3 regions of the Pseudomonas sp. AC112 genome follow, and region 2 is predicted to be linked to each of the others. Evidence: predicted binding sites of a transcription regulator. Region 2 holds the regulator's gene; each other region holds the start of a gene.

Region 1 (6,786 bases), 1.3 Mb from region 2:
TTATAGCCCAGCTTCACCCTCTGTCGACGGCTGCTGGAAAAAAATCAACATCCACTGGATAACCAGTGGCTTATGCCCCATCACCGTGCAAGGTGGCGAGGACTTTACGAGCACCGCCATGATCACGGTGCTCGCCTAGATAAACACCTTGCCAGGTCCCCATCGCCAAGCGGCCGGCCTTCACCGGCAAACTCAGCTGGCAGCCCAGGAGACTGGCCTTGAAGTGCGCCGGCAAGTCATCCGGACCTTCGTCGTTGTGTTCAAACCCTGCAAGGCCTTGGGGCACCAGCGAGTTGAAATAACGTTCGAAGTCACGGCGAACCGCCGGATCGGCATTCTCGTTGACGGTCAACGAGGCCGAGGTGTGCTGCAGCCACAGATGCAACAAGCCCACGCGACAGGCCTTCAATTCAGGCAAGCCGGCCAGCAACTCATCCGTTACCAGGTGAAAGCCTCGGGGCTTGGCCCGCAGGGTAATCAGGGTCTGTTGCCACATACAGTTCTCCGCCCATCGGCGCGCATTCTAGCGCGCTCTGGGAAAAAACAAAGTGCCGAATACGCCTACATGCCTGTAAGACATTGGCACGCAGAAAAGTGCCGTGTGCATACCATCACAAACACGGGATAAAAACCGGTACAGCTCGTTATGACTGACAAACAACAGACAAAAAAATGCCCGGCAAGCCGGGCATCTTTTTTTCACTCTATTACAAGTTGTAGCCGCGTTCGTTGTGTTGCGCCAGGTCGAGGCCGACAGCCTCTTCTTCTTCGGTAACCCGCAGGCCCATGACCATGTCCAGCACCTTGAGGATGATGTAGGTCACGATTGCGGTGTAGATCACTGTGAAGCCAACACCTTTGGCCTGGATCCAGACCTGTGCCGCCACATCAGTCACGGTGCCGAAGCCGCCCAGTGCAGGGGCTGCGAACACACCGGTGAGGATCGCACCGACGATACCGCCGATACCGTGCACGCCGAATGCGTCCAGGGAGTCGTCGTAGCCCAGCTTGCGCTTGAGGCTGGTGGCGCAGAAGAAGCAGATCACACCGGCAACCAGGCCGATCACCAGGGCGCCCATCGGGCCCACGGTGCCGGCGGCAGGGGTGATGGCAACCAGGCCCGCCACCACACCCGAGGCAATGCCCAGTGCGCTTGGCTTACCGTGGGTGATCCACTCGGCGAACATCCAGCCCAGCGCCGCAGCAGCGGTAGCGATCTGGGTGACCAACATCGCCATGCCGGCAGTGCCATTGGCCGCAGCAGCGGAACCGGCGTTGAAACCGAACCAGCCCACCCACAACATGGCCGCGCCGATCAGGGTGTAACCCAGGTTGTGCGGTGCCATCGGCGTGGTCGGGAAGCCTTTGCGCTTGCCGAGCACGATGCACGCCACCAGGCCAGCCACACCGGCGTTGATGTGCACCACGGTGCCGCCGGCGAAGTCCAGCACGCCCCAGTCCCACAGCAGGCCACCGTTACCACTCCAGACCATGTGCGCGATTGGCGCATAGACGAGGGTGAACCAGATAGCCATGAAGATCAGCATCGCGGAGAACTTCATACGCTCAGCGAACGCACCGACGATCAGCGCCGGGGTGATGATGGCGAAGGTCATCTGGAAGGTGATGAACACCGCTTCCGGGAACAACGCTGCAGGCCCGGTGATGCTGGCCGGGGTAACGCCCGCCAGGAACGCCTTGCCCATGCCGCCGAAGAAGGAGTTGAAGTTGACGACGCCCTGCTCCATACCGGTGGTATCGAACGCGATGCTGTAGCCATAGATGACCCACAACACGCTGATCAGGCCAGTGATGGCGAAGCACTGCATCATGACGGAAAGAATGTTTTTGGAGCGCACCATGCCGCCGTAGAACAGCGCCAGGCCTGGGATGGTCATGAACAGCACCAGCGCGGTGGATGTGAGCATCCACGCGGTGTCGCCGGAATTGAGGACTGGAGCAGCCACTTCGTCTGCCGCCATGGCCAGGCTTGGCATTACGATGGACAACAGGGCTCCGAGCCCTGCGAATTTACGCAGAGTCATATTGTTTTCTCCTGGGGCGTTGGGGTTTGGCGGCTTAGATTGCGTCGGTATCGGTTTCGCCGGTACGGATGCGAATAGCCTGTTCCAGATTGACCACGAAGATCTTGCCGTCACCGATCTTGCCGGTGTTGGCTGCCTTGGTTATCGCCTCGATAACCCGGTCAAGATCCTTGTCGTCAATGGCGACATCAATCTTCACCTTCGGCAGGAAATCGACTACGTATTCCGCGCCGCGATACAGCTCGGTGTGACCCTTCTGCCGACCGAAGCCTTTGACCTCAGTAACGGTAATGCCCTGCACGCCGATCTCGGACAACGACTCGCGTACATCGTCCAACTTGAACGGCTTGATGATGGCAGTGACTAGCTTCATGAAAACTCTCTCCCGAATTGGTGGACTTGCCCCAGGAAAACAAACCCGTCTCAAGTCTAAGCGCAGTGCCTGGCTTTGTAACGCGTCGTCGCAAGAGCAGATGCCGTTGCGACGCCAGCGAACCACTGGTGACGAAACCTGTACCCCTGATCCGTCGGCGCACTGCATTCGTCACAGCGACTGCATCAGTGCATGGGTCATGATCGTCTAAGCAGAAACCTTGCCAGCTCCGTAAAAATCACCGAAATCAGTCCTTTGCCCACTTATGCCCACCTACCGGGCTTATCGGCGGTGCCAATGCGCACAAAAACGGTGCGCCGCCGCCCGACCCCCTGCGCGAAAACCGTGCGCCAAGGAGGTCAAAAAGACTATAGACGCTGCGTGATACACTGCCGGCCAACAGTTTTCCGGAATATTTCCCATGCTCGCGCCCAAAGACCTCCTCGACGCCCTGAGCGGCCACGCCTCTCGCCTGTTCAGCGGCGACACACCCCTGCCCCGCAATGAAATCGAAAGCCAATTCAAGGCATTGCTGCAAAGCGGTTTCAGCAAACTCGACCTGGTGAGCCGGGAAGAATTCGACAGCCAGATGGTCGTGCTGGCCCGCACACGTGCACGCCTGGAAAGCCTGGAAGCAAAAGTCGCTGAGCTCGAAGCGCGGTTGAATCCACCGAGCGAATAACCGACATCAAGCGCTCTATGTGGGCCCTGCCGGCCCTCGACCGGCGCCTGCTGAAAATACAATTCAGCTTTTTGCTGGTGGTGCTCGGTGGCCGCTGCAACCAATTGGCCGTGGCCTGGTGGGCCTTGCAGCAATCCGGTTCAGCCCTCGCCTTCGCCAACATGATCGCCTGCTCCATCGCAGCGGAGGTACTGGCCCGCCCCCTGCTGGGGTGGCTGGGCGATAAGTACAACAAGATCCTGATCCTCAAACTCGCCTCTCTTACCAGCCTTTTGACCGCGCTGTTGATGGTGGTGCTCTCTGCCACGCAACTGTTCAACCCCTGGACCGTCGGCGCCCTGATGCTGGTCAGCAGTGCCGTCGCGGGCGTCCGCGACCCGCTGCAATCCTCGATTATTCCGTTGTTTGCACGCGACGATCAGGTCTCACTGGCCGTGCGCACCAAAAGCATGCTCTCGTCAATTTCCAACCTGCTCGGGCCAGTCATGGCCAGCGCGTTGATTTTCAGTTTCGGCACCACGCTGGCGTTTACCGTCGACTTCTTTGCGATGCTTGGCTCGGCGGCCCTGATTGCATCAATCCCACGCCACCTCGGTGCCAGCCCCCCGGATGAACAAGCCCCGACCGCCAACGGCTGGCGCATGATTTACTCGGGCTTCAAGGCGGTCTACGGCGTGAAGGTCGAGTTCTACCTGGCCCTGGTGGCGATGCTCGTCAACTTTGCGCTGTTTCCGTTCTTTACGATCCTGCTGCCGCTCTACGTGAAGACCGTTATCCACTACCCGGTCACCTACCTCGGCCTGTTGGATACTTGCTTTGGCCTGGGCATCCTGCTGGGCAGCTACAGGATCACCGGCTGGCTGACCGAGCGAGTGCCCCGTGACTTCTGTGTCGCGGTGGGCTTTGCACTGTTGGGGGGCAACCTGTGGCTGGCCGGCACACTTTCATCAGTGGTCGTCATGCCGCTGGCATTTTTCTGCGGTGGGGTGGGCTTGATGCTGATCAATATCCCGACCTCTGCCGTCAGGTTGCTGGCAACCCCCAAGTCGCATCGCAATCGGATCTTTGCCACCGTGTCGTTCCTGTCCGCTGCAGCCAGCCCGCTGGGTAGTTTTGCCATGAACGGCTTGATCGCTCATCTCGGCGTTGAACTGACCATCACGTCGCTGGGGGTGATGGTGCTGGGATTGTCACTGCTGGTGTTCCTGATCCCGGATTTCCGCACCTTCATGCGCGCCCCCGATACGCAGCTTAACGATGCCTACCTAGTTAAATATCCCGACGCCTTTGCACGTTGATACGTCCTGTAAAAGTCTGATCCGTCGCCCCGGCAATCCCTCGACTACCTTTGAAAAACCGCAGGAAGCGGCCTCCATTTTTCAAGGAATGTGCATGTCCCTCGCCATCGTCCACAGCCGTGCCCAGATCGGCGTCGAAGCGCCTGCCGTCACTGTCGAAGTGCACATGGCCAATGGTTTGCCGTCCCTGACGCTGGTGGGTTTGCCGGAAACGGCGGTCAAGGAGAGCAAGGACCGCGTGCGCAGCGCCATCCTCAACTCCGCGCTGCAATACCCCGCCCGTCGCATCACCCTCAACCTCGCGCCTGCCGACCTGCCCAAGGACGGCGGGCGCTTTGACTTGGCGATTGCCCTGGGGATTCTCGCGGCCAGCGTGCAGGTACCGGCGTTGATGCTCGACGATGTGGAGTGCCTCGGGGAGTTGGCGCTCTCAGGTGAAGTGCGCGCGGTCAAAGGCGTATTGCCAGCGGCACTGGCGGCACGCAAAGCCGGGCGCACCGTGATAGTGCCGCGAGCGAATGCGGAAGAGGCGTGCCTGGCGTCAGGGTTGAAGGTCATTGCGGTGGACCACTTGCTGCAGGTGGTGGCGCACCTGAATGGGCACCAGCCTATCGAGCCTTATAAATCCGATGGTTTGCTGTATCTGAACAAGCCATACCCGGACTTGAGCGAAGTACAGGGTCAACTGTCGGCCAAGCGCGCGCTGCTGATCGCTGCAGCGGGCGCGCACAATTTACTGTTCAGCGGGCCCCCAGGAACGGGCAAGACGCTGCTCGCAAGCCGCCTACCGGGTTTGCTGCCGCCGTTGAGCGAACAGGAAGCCTTGGAAGTAGCAGCAATTCAGTCGGTAGTCAGCCTGGCACCACTGAGCCATTGGCCGCACCGGCCATTCCGCCAGCCACATCACTCGGCATCAGGCCCGGCATTGGTAGGCGGCGGGTCGAAACCGCAGCCTGGGGAAATTACCCTGGCTCATCACGGTGTGCTGTTCCTGGATGAATTGCCGGAGTTTGATCGCAAAGTACTGGAAGTACTGCGTGAGCCCCTGGAGTCAGGGCATATCGTGATTTCCCGCGCCCGTGACCGGGTAAGTTTCCCGGCGCGCTTTCAATTGGTGGCCGCGATGAACCCCTGCCCTTGCGGCTATCTGGGCGAGCCCAGCGGTCGCTGTCGTTGTACGTCGGAGCAGATCCAGCGGTATCGCAACAAGCTGTCCGGACCGCTGATGGACCGGATCGACCTGCACCTGACCGTCGCTCGGGAAACCACTGCGCTGAACCCCACCCAACAGGCTGGCGATAACACTGCAAAGGCTTCGGCCGAGGTTGCCGAAGCCCGGGAGCGCCAGTTACGGCGCCAGGGTTGTGCGAATGCTTTCCTGGATCTGCCTGGGCTTCGCCAGCACTGCACGTTGGCGAAGGTCGATGAAGGCTGGCTGGAGACTGCCTGCGAGCGGCTGACACTGTCGCTGCGCGCAGCCCACCGGCTGCTCAAGGTGGCGCGCACCCTGGCAGATCTGGAACACACGGACGCTATCGCTCGCCATCATCTGCAAGAGGCCCTGCAATATCGCCCGGCAGCAATCACCTGACAGCCCGACACTGTAGGAGCCGGCTTGCCGGCGATGGCGGCCCTGAAACCACCACAAGGCCAATGACCGCATCACCGGCAAGCCGGCGCCTACAAGGGGGGTCAGCGGAAGCGATCCACCTCATGCCGCAAGCCCGCCGCCAGGGTTTCCAGTTCCTTGGCGGTAATTGCCAGGTTCGACACCACTTCACGCTGCTCGCTGTTGGCCAGCGCAATGCTCTGCAGGTTGCTGCTGAGCAGCGTCGCGGTGCTGCTCTGCTCCTGAGTGGCGGTGGTGATCGCGGCGAACTGCTGGCCAGCCGAGCGGCTTTGCTCGTCGATACGCGCCAGGGCCGAGGCCACGTCGGCGTTGCGCGACAGCCCTTCCTGCATCAACACATTGCCGTGTTCCATGGTGGTGATCGCGTTGCCGGTTTCCTGCTGGATGCTCTGGATCATCCCGGAGATTTCGTCAGTGGCCTGGCGGGTGCGCGATGCCAGGTTGCGCACTTCGTCGGCGACCACGGCAAACCCGCGGCCTTGCTCACCCGCCCGTGCGGCTTCAATGGCGGCGTTGAGTGCCAGCAGGTTGGTCTGTTCGGCGATCGAAGTGATCACGCCGACGATCCCGCCGATCTCCTGGGAGCGCTGGCCGAGGGTGTTGATCACCGTGGCCGTGCTGTTCAACGCAGCGGCGATGTGCTCCAGCGACGAGGACGCCTCTTGCATCGAGGTACGACCGATACGGGTTTGCTGGGCGTTTTCCTGGGCCAGGCGCTCGGTGTTGCCCATGTTGTCGGCGATGTTCAGCGAGGTAGC
Region 2 (6,786 bases):
GCGTCCACCGGCATGCCACGCTTGAATCCGAATGACTCGACAAGAAATGCCGTACCGGGCTCCGGCTGATTCAGCAGGCGCAGCTTGATGGCGTCGCGCAGCTGATACAGGTTGAGGCTGGTGGTATTGATCTTGAGGTCAGCGAGGTCAATGATCGGCCCCAGCAGCTTGGTTTCGTCTTCGATGGCTTCTGCCAGGGAACGGTGGGGGCTGCTGAGGGGGTGGCGTCGACGGGTTTCGGAGAAGCGCTTGAGCAGGGTCTCTTCGTCGGCGTCTAGGTAAAGCACATCGCAATGAATATGCTTGGCGCGCACTTCCTCGAGCAATTGCGGGAATCGCTCAAGATGGCTGGGCAGGTTGCGGGCATCAATCGAAACGGCAACCAGGGGTTGCGCCAGTTCGGTATGGATCAGCGCACGCTCCGCCAATTCCGGCAGCAGGCCGGCGGGCAGGTTGTCGATGCAATAGAAACCGCTGTCCTCAAGAACATTGAGGGCGGTACTTTTACCCGAGCCGGAACGGCCGCTGACGATGATCAAGCGCATGGTTACTGCCCGTTCTGTTCATCCAGGACAACCTGGTACAGCGCCTCGTTGCTGCTGGCACTGCGCAGTTTGTCGCGTACTTCCTTGCGGTCGAGCATGCTGGCGATCTGCCGGAGCAGTTCCAGGTGCGCATCGGTGGCGGCTTCCGGGACCAGCAGCACAAACAGCAGGTCGACCGGAGCACCATCGATAGCATCGAAATCAATGGGTTTTTCCAGGTGCAGCAAGGCGCTGACGGGTGTCTCGCAGCCTTTGAGGCGGCAGTGGGGGATGGCGATGCCGTTGCCAAAACCGGTCGAACCGAGTTTTTCACGGGCAATCAGAGCCTCGAAGACATCCTGCATCTCCAGATCAGGCACTTGGCTGCTGATCAGGTTGGCAATTTGTTCAAGGGCTTTCTTTTTACTGCCGCCCGGCGCGTTCACAAGGGAACGGCCGGGGGTCAGGATGGTTTCAAGTCGGATCATGGGGGGAGAGTTAACGACCTGTACCTTGCATCAGGTGCAGATTCTTTTCCTTATGCTTTATGAGTTGGCGGTCCAGCTTGTCGTAGAGCGAGTCGATCGCCGCGTACATGTCTTCATGCTCCGCATTGGCGACGAGCTTTGCATTCGGTACGTGCAGGGTGGCCTCGATTTTCTGCTTGAGCTTATCGACCTCCATGATGACCTGCACGTTGGTGATCTTGTCAAAATGCCCTGCCAGCTTGTTCAGCTTGCTTTCGGTGTATTCACGCAGGGGTTTGGTGACTTCCAGCTGGTGTCCACTGATGTTGACTTGCATACAGCTTCTCCTTCGTTGCCAGTGCATAAAGCGGCAGGCAGAAGCGCCTGCCACTGGAACGCTGTGGCCCGCCCGTCACATCAAACGCTTACGCTCGCTGGAAGGCGCGATCCCGAGGGACTCGCGGTACTTGGCGACGGTTCGACGGGCGACCTGAATGCCTTGTGCCTCCAGTAAACCAGCGATCTTACTGTCACTCAATGGCTTTTTCTGATTTTCCGCGGCAACCAGTTTTTTGATGATCGCGCGGATCGCCGTGGACGAGCATTCACCGCCTTCGGAGGTGCTGACGTGGCTGGAGAAAAAGTATTTCAGTTCATAAATACCCCGTGGGGTATGCATGAATTTCTGCGTGGTCACCCGTGAAATCGTCGATTCATGCATGCCAACCGCTTCGGCGATGTCATGCAGTACCAGCGGTTTCATCGCTTCGTCGCCGTATTCCAGGAAGCCGCGCTGGTGCTCGACGATTTGGGTGGCGACTTTCATGAGGGTTTCGTTGCGGCTTTGCAGGCTCTTGATGAACCAGCGGGCCTCCTGCAACTGGTTGCGCATGAAAGTGTTGTCGGCACTGGTGTCGGCGCGCCGTACGAAGCCTGCGTATTGAGGGTTGACCCGCAGGCGCGGCACCGATTCCTGGTTCAGTTCGACCAGCCAGCGCTCGTTGTCCTTGCGCACGATGACATCGGGCACCACGTATTCGGCTTCGCTGGATTCGATTTGCGAGCCGGGACGCGGGTTGAGGCTCTGTACCAGCTCGATGATCTGGCGCAGGTCGTCTTCCTTGAGCTTCATGCGACGCATCAATTGGCTGTAGTCGCGGCTGCCCAGCAGGTCGATGTAATCGGTAACTAGGCGCTGGGCTTCGGCGAGCCATGGGGTCTTGGCCGGTAGCTGGCGCAATTGCAGCAACAGGCATTCGCTGAGCGTGCGCGCGCCGATACCGGCAGGCTCGAACTGCTGGATACGGTGTAGGACGGCTTCGATCTCGTCCAGCTCGATATCCAGTTCAGGGTCGAAGGCTTCGAGAATTTCTTCGAGCGTCTCGTCTAGATAACCCTGGTTGTTGATGCAGTCGATCAGGGTCACCGCGATCAGGCGATCGGTGTCCGACATCGGCGCAAGGTTCAGTTGCCACAGCAGGTGGCTCTGCAGGCTCTCGCCGGCGGAGGTGCGGGTGGTGAAGTCCCACTCGTCGTCATCGTTGCTGGGCAGGCTGCTGGCGCTGGTCTGGTAGACGTCTTCCCAGGCGGTATCGACCGGGAGCTCGTTGGGAATGCGTTCGTTCCATTCGCCTTCCTCAAGGTTATCCACCGTAGGGGCGGTTTCCTGATAGGAGGGTTCCTGCACGTCGGAATTGGGTTTTTGCTCGATGTTATCGGCCAGTGGGTCTGCGTTATCGAAGTCGTCGCCTTCTTCCTGGCGTTCGAGCATCGGATTGGACTCCAGGGCCTCCTGGATTTCCTGTTGCAGGTCCAGTGTCGACAATTGGAGCAGGCGGATGGCCTGTTGCAGCTGCGGTGTCATCGTCAGCTGCTGGCCCATTCTCAGGACTAGCGATGGTTTCATGGCAGGGGCTTAACACCTTATTCGCCGGCGCAATGCGCCATCCACGACAGGGCGCGTGAGCGCCAAACATAAGCAAATTATATGCCTGATGTCGGGGGCTTTGCCTAGAGCGCGGTAACAATAAAAATCCGGAGGTTTTCATTGACTCCCGCGCACCTTGACAAACGGCCGTGACACCACGGTGTTTACAGGCGGAACTCGTGACCCAGGTACACTTCCTTGACCAATTCGTTGGCCAGGATAGTGGCGGAATCGCCTTCGGCAATCAGCTGGCCATCGTTGACGATATACGCGGTTTCGCAGATATCGAGGGTCTCACGGACGTTGTGGTCAGTGATCAGCACGCCAATGCCCTTGGCCTTGAGGTGATGGATGATCTGCTTGATGTCGCCCACCGAGATCGGGTCGACGCCGGCAAACGGTTCGTCCAGCAGGATGAACTTGGGCGCGGTGGCCAGGGCGCGGGCGATTTCCACGCGGCGACGCTCACCACCGGACAGGCTCATGCCGAGGTTGTCGCGGATATGGTTGATGTGGAATTCCTGTAGCAGGCTTTCCAGCTCCTTGCGACGGCCGTCACGGTCGAGTTCCTTGCGGGTCTCGAGGATGGCCATGATGTTATCGGCGACCGACAGTTTGCGGAAGATCGATGCTTCCTGAGGGAGATAGCCGATACCGGCGCGGGCGCGGCCGTGCATCGGCTGGTGGCTCACGTCCAGGTCGTCGATCAGGACGCGGCCCTGATCCGCCTGGACCAGGCCGACGATCATGTAGAAGCAGGTGGTCTTGCCGGCGCCGTTGGGGCCGAGCAAGCCGACGATCTGGCCGCTGTCGATCGACAGGCTGACGTCGCGCACGACCTGACGGCTTTTATAGGCCTTGGCCAGATGCTGGGCTTTCAGGGTTGCCATTACTCGGCCTTCTTCTTCGGCTGGATAACCATGTCGATGCGTGGACGAGGCGCGGTGACCTTGTTGCCATTGGCACGACCGGCGTTAGCGATCTGTTTCACGGTGTCATAGGTGATCTTCTCACCTTCCGTCGAGTTGCCATCGGGGCTGAGCACCTTGGCCTGGTCGATCAGGACGATGCGGTTCTGCTGGGCATGGTACTGGATAGTCTTGCCGTAGCCTTTCATCGGGCCGGTATCGGTCGCGGACTGCTTCTGTTCGAAGTAAGCCAGGTTGCCCACCGACGTTACCACGTCGATATCGCCCGATTGGGTGCGCGTCAGTGTCACCGTATTGCCGGTGATCTTCATCGAGCCCTGGGTGATGATCACACCGCCGGTATAGGTGGCGACGCCTTGCTTGTCATCGAGCTGTGCATCGTCAGCCGAGATGTGGATCGGTTGCTGGCTATCGTTCGGCAGAGCCCAGGCGCTCACGCTTCCCAGTGCTGCGCCCAGACCGAGCAAAATAGGGAGAGTTTTAACGAGCCTCATACTGTCCTCTTACGTTCGATAGCAGGTGTATCCTGCTTTCTTTCAAATACGCTTTCATTCCCTTGCCAGTCGATACACCGCCAGCGCCGTCGATTCTAACGTCTTGCTCGGTCTGCGCATATTGCTTCTGCGGGAATACGGTCATGCGACTGCTGGTAATCACGGTCTCACGTTTTTTATCGTCCGTGCGCGCAACGCGCACCGAGTCGATCAGTTCCACCTCGGTACCGTCCGGGTTGACCTCACCACGTTTGCTGGTGACGTGCCATGGGAACTCGGTACCGCGGTAAATGTTCATGTCCGGATTGGTCAGCAGCGTGACTTCGCTGGCCTTTACATGCTCGACCTTGTCCGACGTCATCTCGTACTGAACCTTGCCGTCTGGCAGGAATTGCACGCTCTTGGCATTGATGGCGTAGTAGTCGATAGCGCCCTCGTCAACCTGCGCAGCAGGCTGGTCGAGAAAGCGCTCCGGGCTGATATTCCAGTAGCCCACCGCCAGGAACAGCGCGGCGATGACCCCGAATAGCAGGAAGTTGCGAATCTTTTTGCTCAGCATAAAACGCTCTATAAGTAGGCGGCGTGGGCCGCTTCAAGGCTACCCTGGGCACGCAGGATCAGCTCGCAGAACTCGCGGGCGGCACCTTCACCGCCACGGGCGGTAGTGATGCCATGGGCGTGCTCGCGAACAAATGCCGCCGCATTGGCGACAGCCATGCCCAAGCCCACCCGACGAATCACCGGCAGGTCTGGCAGGTCATCGCCCAAGTAGGCGACCTGCTCATAGCTTAGGTTGAGTTGGCCAAGAAGCTCGTCCAGAACCACCAGTTTATCCTCGCGGCCCTGATACAGGTGAGGAATCCCCAGGTTTTGTGCACGGCGTTCCACAACGGGGGTTTTTCGGCCGCTGATAATCGCCGTTTGCACGCCCGCCGCCATCAGCATCTTGATGCCCTGGCCATCGAGGGTGTTGAACGTCTTGAATTCGCTGCCGTCTTCGAGGAAGTACAGGCGGCCATCGGTCAGCACGCCGTCGACGTCGAAAATCGCCAGCTTGATGTTTTTGCCGCGTTGCAACAGGTCGCTGGTCATTTACATCACTCCCGCACGCAACAAATCGTGCATGTTCAGGGCGCCAATCGGATGGTCATTGCCATCGACCACCACCAGTGCGCCTATCTTGTGGTCTTCCATGATCTTCAAGGCTTCGGCTGCCAGCATTTCAGGGCGTGCGGTCTTGCCATGGGGGGTCATCACCGCATCGATGGTGGCGGTGTGGATATCAATGGTGCGGTCCAGGGTGCGGCGCAGGTCGCCGTCGGTGAAGACCCCGGCCAGGCGGCCGTCGGCTTCCAGGATCACGGTCATGCCCAGGCCCTTGCGGGTCATTTCCATCAGCGCGTCCTTCAGCAAGGTGCCGCGCTGGACGTGGGGCAATTCATCGCCCGAGTGCATGACGTTTTCCACTTTCAGCAGCAAGCGGCGGCCCAGGGCGCCACCCGGGTGAGAAAATGCGAAGTCCTCGGCGGTAAAGCCACGGGCTTCCAGCAGCGCCACGGCCAGGGCATCGCCCATGACCAGTGCGGCGGTGGTGGAGGAGGTCGGTGCCAGGTTCAACGGGCACGCCTCGTGGGCCACATGAACATTCAGGTTTACTTCGGCAGCCTTGGCCAGCGTCGACTCCGGGTTGCCGGTGATGCTGATCATCTGGATGCCCAGGCGCTTGATCAGCGGCAGGAGGGTCACGATTTCGTTGGTGCTGCCGGAGTTGGACAGTGCCAGGATGATGTCATCCTTGGTGATCATGCCCATGTCGCCGTGGCTGGCTTCGGCGGGGTGCACGAAAAATGCAGTGGTCCCGGTGCTGGCCAGGGTGGCGGCGATCTTGTTGCCGACGTGGCCCGACTTGCCCATGCCGACCACGACAACGCGGCCCTTGCTGGCCAGAATCATCTCGCACGCGCGTACGAAATCTGCGTCGATATGCGCCAGCAAGCCTTCTACGGCTTCAAGCTCGAGGCGGATGGTGCGTTGTGCAGATTGAATAAGGTCGCTGGATTGGCTCATGTCTGAAATCGTATAGCCTGACGAAAAGTCGGCGATTATAACGGTAATGATCAATTCCCTCACGCAAGTTCGTCAGGGTTTGTTTGCGATGCGCTTGAGATTCCATCCTTGGCAACATAGCCGGCAACGTTTTTTCCCTGTCCTCAATCTGAACAAGCACCGTTCCGGCCTTGGGCGCCCTGTACCAGCAGTGATATAGTTCGCCGCCAGTTCGGTCCGCTCGGCCCATGTGGCCAAGTATTGCGCGAATGATGCAAACGTTTGTCGCAAGCGTGGTGTCTGAGTGAGAGGCTGCATCCCAAGGAGTTTAGATGAGTGCCGATAACGCCTACGCGGTCGAGCTGAAGGGACTGACCTTCAAGCGCGGGACGCGCAGCA
Region 3 (6,786 bases), 2.6 Mb from region 2:
CATCATTGCGGCTTTTATGGCGGAAACCGTGATGCAATTACCATCCGGCCCCTGGCTGAAGCCACTCCAGATATTGTCAGGCTTTTTGCCGGGGTTGCTGTTATCGGGCATGTAGTTGAAGTGTTTTGCACCCTCAGTAATCGGCTTGTTGCTCATGGACTCAGAGGGCCCGAAACCACTTCGAGGAACGCTAGGGCCGCGACCACCGCCGCCACCACCAGGCTGCACTGGTGGAGCAGGTGACGGTGCATCGCCGTCATCGGGAAACCACTGCATCAACAGCTGCCTGAGAAACGCGCGAAGTTTCTCATCAGCCTCCTCAATCATCTTTTTGAGGACGTCTTTGAACGCCTCGTCCCCCATTTTCTCGCGCAGCGCGTTCAACTTGTCGCGCGTATCCTGCACGGTTTGGCGCTTGCCGCTCTGCTGCGCATCGAACAGCTCGCCAAGCAACTGCCTTGCCGCAGACACTTCAGTCACCGGCGCAACCGCAGGTGTATCTCCACCGGCCAGGCCAGGCCTATACCCCACACGTCCAGCCCCTGGCCAGGACACTCCTGAATGCCACATACCCCTGCCCCCTTGCTTGGTGAGCCACCCAGGCTCCGGTCCAATCAGTGGCAAAATGGCTAAGGCACGTTCCTTCCCAGGATTGAAAGCGCGTAACCCGATATGTCGCAGGCACTTTTCCTACGCCCACAAAAAAGCCCCTCTTACGAGGGGCTTCTTGTGCAGCGCTACCGCATCAGGTCATCTGAATGATGGTCTGCATGATGGTGCTCTGGGTGGAGATGGTCTTGGCGTTCGCCTGATAGTTGCTCTGGGCCTTGATCAAGTCCACCAACTCGTTGGTCAGGTTGACGTTGGAGTTCTCCAGGGAGTTGGCCACGATCGAACCCAGGGTGCCGGATTGCGGCGCGTCATAACCCGGCTGGCCCGAAGCGAAGGTCTCTCTCCAGGTGGTGCCGCCCGACGGCTGCAGACCTTGTTCGTTGTTAAAGCTGGCCAGGGAGATCTGGCCGATGGCCTTGCTCTGCTGGTTGCTGAAGGTCGCGAACATGACACCGCTGCCATCGATTTTCAGGCCGGTGATCTGGCCAGTGGCGTAACCGTCAGTGGTCGGCGGGTTGCGGTAGCTGGCCGAGTTGTACTGAGTAACGTCGCCCATGTTGACCGCAATATTTGGCGCTGTCGCTTTGTTTGGCGTCCACGTCCCATTGGTCACGGAGCCCGGTATCCAGCCGGTCAGCGTCAGGGTCGTGCCGGTCACACCCGTACCGGCCATGCTCAGGAGCTTACCAGCGCCGTCAAAGGTAAAGGTCGCTGGCACGGGCGCGGTAGCACCGGTGGTTGTAGGCTTGGAGCCATCCAGGTTACGGCCGTCGATCAACGTGTAGGACTTCCAGACGTTGGCGTCGGTTTTCACCATGTACTGCACCATCTCATGGGCGTTGCCCTGAGAGTCGTATAACGTGGTGGCATTCTGGGTAGTGAAAGTGCTGGATTCGCTAGGGTCGAATGGTTTGGCGGTCTGGTCGATAACCGGCGACGACGAGTTCAGGTTACTGGTCGAGTCGACTTTGGTGGACGCCTTGGGTGCCAGGTACGACAGGTTCAGTTGCAGGTCGGTCAAGCCGCCCTTGATGATCTTGCCGTTTTCATCCGCCGCGTAGCCCTGCAGGCGCGAGGTACCGGTGTTGTTGGTGATGTAGCCATCTTTGTCGGCACGGAAGGCACCGCTGCGGGTGTATTCCAGCGAGCCGTCGCTGCCCTTCTGCACGAAGAAGCCACCGCCCTGGATCGCCATGTCCAGCACGCCGCCGCTGTTGTTGACGTCACCCTGGGTGAACTGCTGGGACACAGCCGCCAGGTTCACGCCGTTGCCGATGCTGTTCTGGCCAGTGCCCAGTTTGGAAGCGGCGTAGATGTCCGCGAATTCCGCACGGGACGACTTGAAGCCAGTGGTCGCGACGTTGGCGATGTTGTTGCCGGTCACGTCCAGTTGTTTGTTGGCCGCATAGAGGCCGCTAAGGCCGATGTTAAAAGACATGTTTCTCTCCCTCTGCCGTATTTAGCCGGCTCTATGTACCGATAGTCTGAATTTGCGACAGCTTGACGCTGCCCATGCCGCCAGCCAGGTTCAGCAGCATTTCGCCGCCGGTCTTGCTCAAGGTCACGCTCGTTACCGTCGCGGGCAGCGAAGTGGCCAGGGCAACGGAGTCGCCCTTGTCATTCTTGGTGGTGGCATTGAAGGTGTAGGTGCCCGCAGGAGCGACCTCACCCTTGTCATTCTTGCCATCCCATATAAAGCTCTGGGTGCCGGCGCTCTGGGCGCCCATGTCGATGGTGCGCACCACGTTGCCGTCTTTATCGGTGATCTTGACGGAGACGTTGCCCACCGCCGAGGTCACCGCTACCGAACCGGTCATGCTCTTGCTGGTATCAACCATGGCCTTGTCGGTCTGGATGATGATCGAGCGCCCTACCAACGACGACGCCTGCAGTGCCTGCGACGAGCTGAAGTTGCTGGAGATCGCATTCACCGAGTCGTTCAGGGTGTTGATGCCTTCCAGGCTGCTGAACTGCGCCAACTGGGCCACGAACGCGCCGTTGTCTTGTGGCGACAGCGGGTTCTGGTTTTTCAACTGGGTGACCAGCAGTTGCAGGAACGCATCTTTGCCCAGCGACTGCTTGCCCGTCGCCTTGTTGGCGGCGTCACTGACGCTGCTGTTGTCCTGGGCAGTCTTGACCTTCGAATTGAAAAGGTCCTGGACTGCCGTGTTGTTTGACGTATCAACGATGGCCATTATTTGGCGCCCCTTATCACTGACCCAGGGTCAGGACCTTCTGCATCATGGTTTTGGCGGTGTTCATCATTTCCGCGTTGGTCTGGAACGAGCGGCTGGCAGAAATCATGTCAGCCATTTCCTCGACCACGTTGACGTTCGGGTAGTACACGTAACCTTTTTCGTTCGCCGCCGGGTGGTTAGGCTCGTAGCGGGCCTCCAGATTGCTCTGGTCTTCAACCACACCGAGTACCTGCACGCCGGAGCCTGCGGCGCCTTGGTCCTGGAACAGCGAATCGCTGCCGCCGTTCTGGCCACCCTGGAACATGGTGGCGAATACCGGATGACGGGCGCGGTAGGTCTGGTCAATGCTCGAAGACACGGTCTCGGCGTTGGCGATGTTACTGGCGACGGTGTTCAAACGCGTGGTCTGCGCGCTCATGCCACTGCCGGCAATATTGAAAACACTGGACAGGGACATGGCTTACTCTCCACGCAGGGCTGACATCAGCCCTTTGAATTTGCTGTTGAGCAGGGTGAAGCTGGCTTGAAAGTTCACCGAGTTCTCGGCGTAGGCCGATTGCTCCAGCTGGGCGTCGACGGTGTTCTGGTCGATCGACGGCTGCATCGGTGTGCGATACAGCAACGACTCGTCACCATTGCTCAGGCCTTGCGCTTCAATATGACGGCTGTTGGTCATGTTCAAGGCGAAGGTGCCGTTCTTGGTCTTGTCCTGCTGTGCAGCGAGCACGGCGGAGAAGTCCAGGTCCCGAGCCTTGTAGTTCGGGGTGTCGGCGTTGGCAATGTTGTTGGCCAGGACTTCAGCACGCTGGGCGCGGAAGCCCAGGGCTTGTTCGTGGATACCGAGCGCTTTATCGAAGCTGATGCTCATGGCGGAAACCTTTAAGGGCTGACCTGCTGTTCGTTAACAGGGTTATAGCAAGGTGTGTGCCAGTTTGTGGGAAGCCCGTATTTAAAGGGCTTGTGGGCGGATTGCCGGGCGGCAATGCCAGAAAAGCGGCAACGGGTTTCCGCGTGGTGCCAGTAAAGCGGCAATCCGGGTTGCCGCTATTGAACGGTTTGCCGCAAAAACAAATGTGGGAGCGGGCTTGCTCGCGAATGCATTCTGTCAGTTGATACATGCATCAACTGACACTGCGCTTTCGCGAGCAAGCTCGCTCCCACATTGTTTACCGCGTACGGTTTACTTGGCCTGGTAAATGATCCCAGGGCTGCACTGCACCATCTGGTAATGGTCCGGCAAACCGTTCAGCGCCTCGGAAGCACCGAGGAACAGGTAGCCACCGCGCTTGAGCGTGCCGTGGATGCGCAACAGGATGTCTTTCTTCACCTCGGCCGAGAAATAGATCAGCACGTTGCGGCAGAACACCATGTCAAACTTGCCCAGGCTGGCGTAGCTGTCGAGCAGGTTGAACGAGCGGAACTCCACACGGCTCTTGATCGGCGCCTTGACCGCCCAACGCCCCGCCCCTTTCGGGTCGAAATAGCGTTGCAGGCGTTCCTGGGACAAACCACGGCCCAGTGCCAGGCTGTCGTACTCGCCGGTCTTGCAGTTGGTGAGCATGGTGCCGGACAGGTCGGTGGCCACGATTTGCGCCCCAGCCTTCAACTGGCCCATGTTGGTCCGCTCGAACTCATCGATCGACATCGAAATCGAGTACGGTTCCTGCCCCGAGGAACAGGCGGCCGACCAGATGCGCAGGCGCTGGCCCGGGCTGGCCTTGATGGCTTCCGGGAGCACTTTGCTCTTGAGCACTTCAAACGGATAGGTGTCGCGAAACCACAAGGTTTCGTTGGTCGTCATGGCATCGACCACCATTTCCTTGAGCCCGCTGCGCGGCTGCCCCTGGATGCGCTGGACCAGCTCACCCAACGACTTGATGCCCTGCTGCTCCATCAGTTTGTTGAGACGGCTGGATACCAGGTACTGCTTGTTTTCACCGAGCAATATGCCACAGGCTTTTTCCAGGAAGACCCGGAACTGTTCGAAATCCAAATTACCCGTAGACAATGATACCGCCTCTTAAATCGTGTGACCGCCAGGGGGAAATCCCCCTAGCCGTGATCTGCTGCCTTGATCCGGTCGACAACCCGGGATGCCAGGTCATCAGGACGGAATTTGGCCAGGAAGTCATCGGCACCGACCTTCTTGACCATCGCCTGGTTGAATACACCCGACAACGAAGTATGCAGGATGATATGCAATTTTTGCATGCGTGGATCGTTACGTATCTCGGCCGTGAGGGTGTAGCCGTCCATTTCCGGCATCTCGATGTCGGAGATCATCATCAAGAATTCTTCTTCCGGTTTCTTGCCGTCATCCACCAGCTTGCGCAGGTAATCCAACGCTTGGCGACCATCATTGAGGGCCACCACTTCCACGCCGACGGTTTGCAGGCAACGGGTCACCTGTTTACGCGCCACCGAGGAGTCGTCCACCGTCAATACACGCAGGGAGATCGCCTTATGCGCGGTTTCGGCGTCCACCACACCCACGGAAATCGATTCCGAGGTCGGCGCCACTTCGGCAAGGATCTTCTCCACGTCGATGATTTCCACCAACTGGTTGTCGACCCGCGTCACCGCCGTGAGGTAGTGATCGCGACCGGTGCCCTTGGGCGGCGGATGGATCTCTTCCCAGTTCATGTTGACGATGCGCTCCACCGAGCGCACCAGGAAACCCTGGGTCTTGGTGTTGTATTCGGTAATGATCACGAACGGGTTCTCGCGGTCCTGCAAACCTGCCGAACCGGTGGCCAGGGCCAAGTCAAGAATCGGGATCGTCGCGCCACGGATGTTGGCAACGCCACACACCACCGGGCTGGACTTGGGCATGATCGTCAGCTTGGGGCATTGCAACACTTCCCGCACCTTGAACACGTTGATGCCATACAGCTGCTTGCCATCCAGGCGAAAAAGCAACAACTCCAGGCGATTCTGCCCTACCAGCTGTGTGCGCTGGTTTACTGAATCCATTACTCCTGCCATGCCCAGACTCCTACGCTAAAACCTTAAAGGGTGCGACGCGCACCCAACGCTAAACGGCACGGCCTTTGCTATTTATTGGTCATGGATATTAAAACGACAGTTTCCCGACGCCCCATCCTGACACGGTACCGCAGATCGCTCTGCGCAGCGTTGGCGTTGCTTGCCTTGGGCCTGGGCGCCACGGCCCGCGCAGACAACGTCACCTTGCCTGATCTACTTATCGGCGTCACCCAGGGCTTTCTTGAGTTCACTGTAGAAGATTATCTGGCGACCACCCAGACGCCGGGGCGTTACGAAATCCAGGTCAACCAGCTGGACCCGCGCCTGCGCATGCCCATGTGCGACAAGGAATTGACAGCCACCTTGGAAAGCCCCGCTCAACCGATCGGCCGCGTGACGGTCAAGGTCCGCTGCGACGGCGCCTCGCCCTGGACGGTGTTCGTGCCCGCCCAAGTCAAATTGTTCCGCGATGTGGTGGTCGTTGCCCGCCCGCTCAAGCGCACTGGAATCATCGGTTTTGAGGACGTGGTGTTGCGCGAACGCGACATCAGCATGATCAGCCAGGGTTACCTGACATCCCTCGATCAGGCCGTCGGGCAGAAACTGACCCGACCAGTGGTCACCGATCAGGTCATCACCCTGGTGCATTTGGAACAGGCGGAGGTGATCCGCAAAGGTGATCAGGTGGTGATTTCCGCCAGCAGCGGTGCGCTGCAGGTCAAAATGCCGGGTGAAGCGCTGTCCAACGGCGGCATGAGTGAGCAGATAAGGGTGAAGAACCTCAACTCCAACCGTGTCATCAAGGCACGGGTCACTGCACCTGGCCAGGTGGAGGTGGCTTTATAGAACACTGGTATCGGGCGCCCGCTTTTCCTACACTGTCGACTGGATGTCGGCCTGTGCAGTTTATTGTCAATCGAGCCTAAAGTTTGTCCGGGTATGGCCGAAAACATGGCAAGCGTCCAAATACCCAGAGGTTTTTTTAATCATG

Evidence for each region. Region 2 encodes sigma-54, which starts transcription at its own class of promoters, with help from an activator protein. Its sites were predicted from a motif close to ANTGGCATNNANNTTGCTNT; they were not measured.
Region 1: a site for sigma-54 is predicted at 2,627-2,646, ahead of glnK (P-II family nitrogen regulator). Genes of this name have one in related genera too.
Region 3: a site for sigma-54 is predicted at 3,723-3,742, ahead of flgB (flagellar basal body rod protein FlgB). Genes of this name have one in related genera too.

The regions. Positions count from the first base shown of each region.
Region 1 covers NZ_CEEDCM010000001.1:2,473,276-2,480,061, reverse strand. The annotation lists gene AC0IYN_RS11385 (secondary thiamine-phosphate synthase enzyme YjbQ) at 71-496, opposite strand; gene AC0IYN_RS11380 (ammonium transporter) at 708-2,045, opposite strand; gene glnK (P-II family nitrogen regulator) at 2,080-2,418, opposite strand; gene AC0IYN_RS11370 (accessory factor UbiK family protein) at 2,840-3,100, shown strand; gene AC0IYN_RS11365 (MFS transporter) at 3,118-4,398, shown strand; gene AC0IYN_RS11360 (YifB family Mg chelatase-like AAA ATPase) at 4,493-5,989, shown strand; gene AC0IYN_RS11355 (methyl-accepting chemotaxis protein) at 6,091-6,786, opposite strand, start outside.
Region 2 covers NZ_CEEDCM010000001.1:1,222,100-1,228,885, reverse strand. The annotation lists gene rapZ (RNase adapter RapZ) at 1-545, opposite strand, end outside; gene ptsN (PTS IIA-like nitrogen regulatory protein PtsN) at 548-1,012, opposite strand; gene hpf (ribosome hibernation-promoting factor, HPF/YfiA family) at 1,023-1,328, opposite strand; gene AC0IYN_RS05820 (RNA polymerase factor sigma-54) at 1,404-2,897, opposite strand; gene lptB (LPS export ABC transporter ATP-binding protein) at 3,083-3,808, opposite strand; gene lptA (lipopolysaccharide transport periplasmic protein LptA) at 3,808-4,341, opposite strand; gene lptC (LPS export ABC transporter periplasmic protein LptC) at 4,328-4,900, opposite strand; gene AC0IYN_RS05800 (KdsC family phosphatase) at 4,909-5,433, opposite strand; gene AC0IYN_RS05795 (KpsF/GutQ family sugar-phosphate isomerase) at 5,434-6,408, opposite strand; gene AC0IYN_RS05790 (ATP-binding cassette domain-containing protein) at 6,720-6,786, shown strand, end outside.
Region 3 covers NZ_CEEDCM010000001.1:3,835,313-3,842,098, reverse strand. The annotation lists gene AC0IYN_RS17770 (hypothetical protein) at 1-570, opposite strand, end outside; gene flgE (flagellar hook protein FlgE) at 746-2,050, opposite strand; gene flgD (flagellar hook assembly protein FlgD) at 2,082-2,807, opposite strand; gene flgC (flagellar basal body rod protein FlgC) at 2,824-3,267, opposite strand; gene flgB (flagellar basal body rod protein FlgB) at 3,271-3,678, opposite strand; gene cheR (protein-glutamate O-methyltransferase CheR) at 3,991-4,818, opposite strand; gene AC0IYN_RS17740 (chemotaxis protein CheV) at 4,863-5,795, opposite strand; gene flgA (flagellar basal body P-ring formation chaperone FlgA) at 5,877-6,641, shown strand; gene flgM (flagellar biosynthesis anti-sigma factor FlgM) at 6,784-6,786, shown strand, end outside.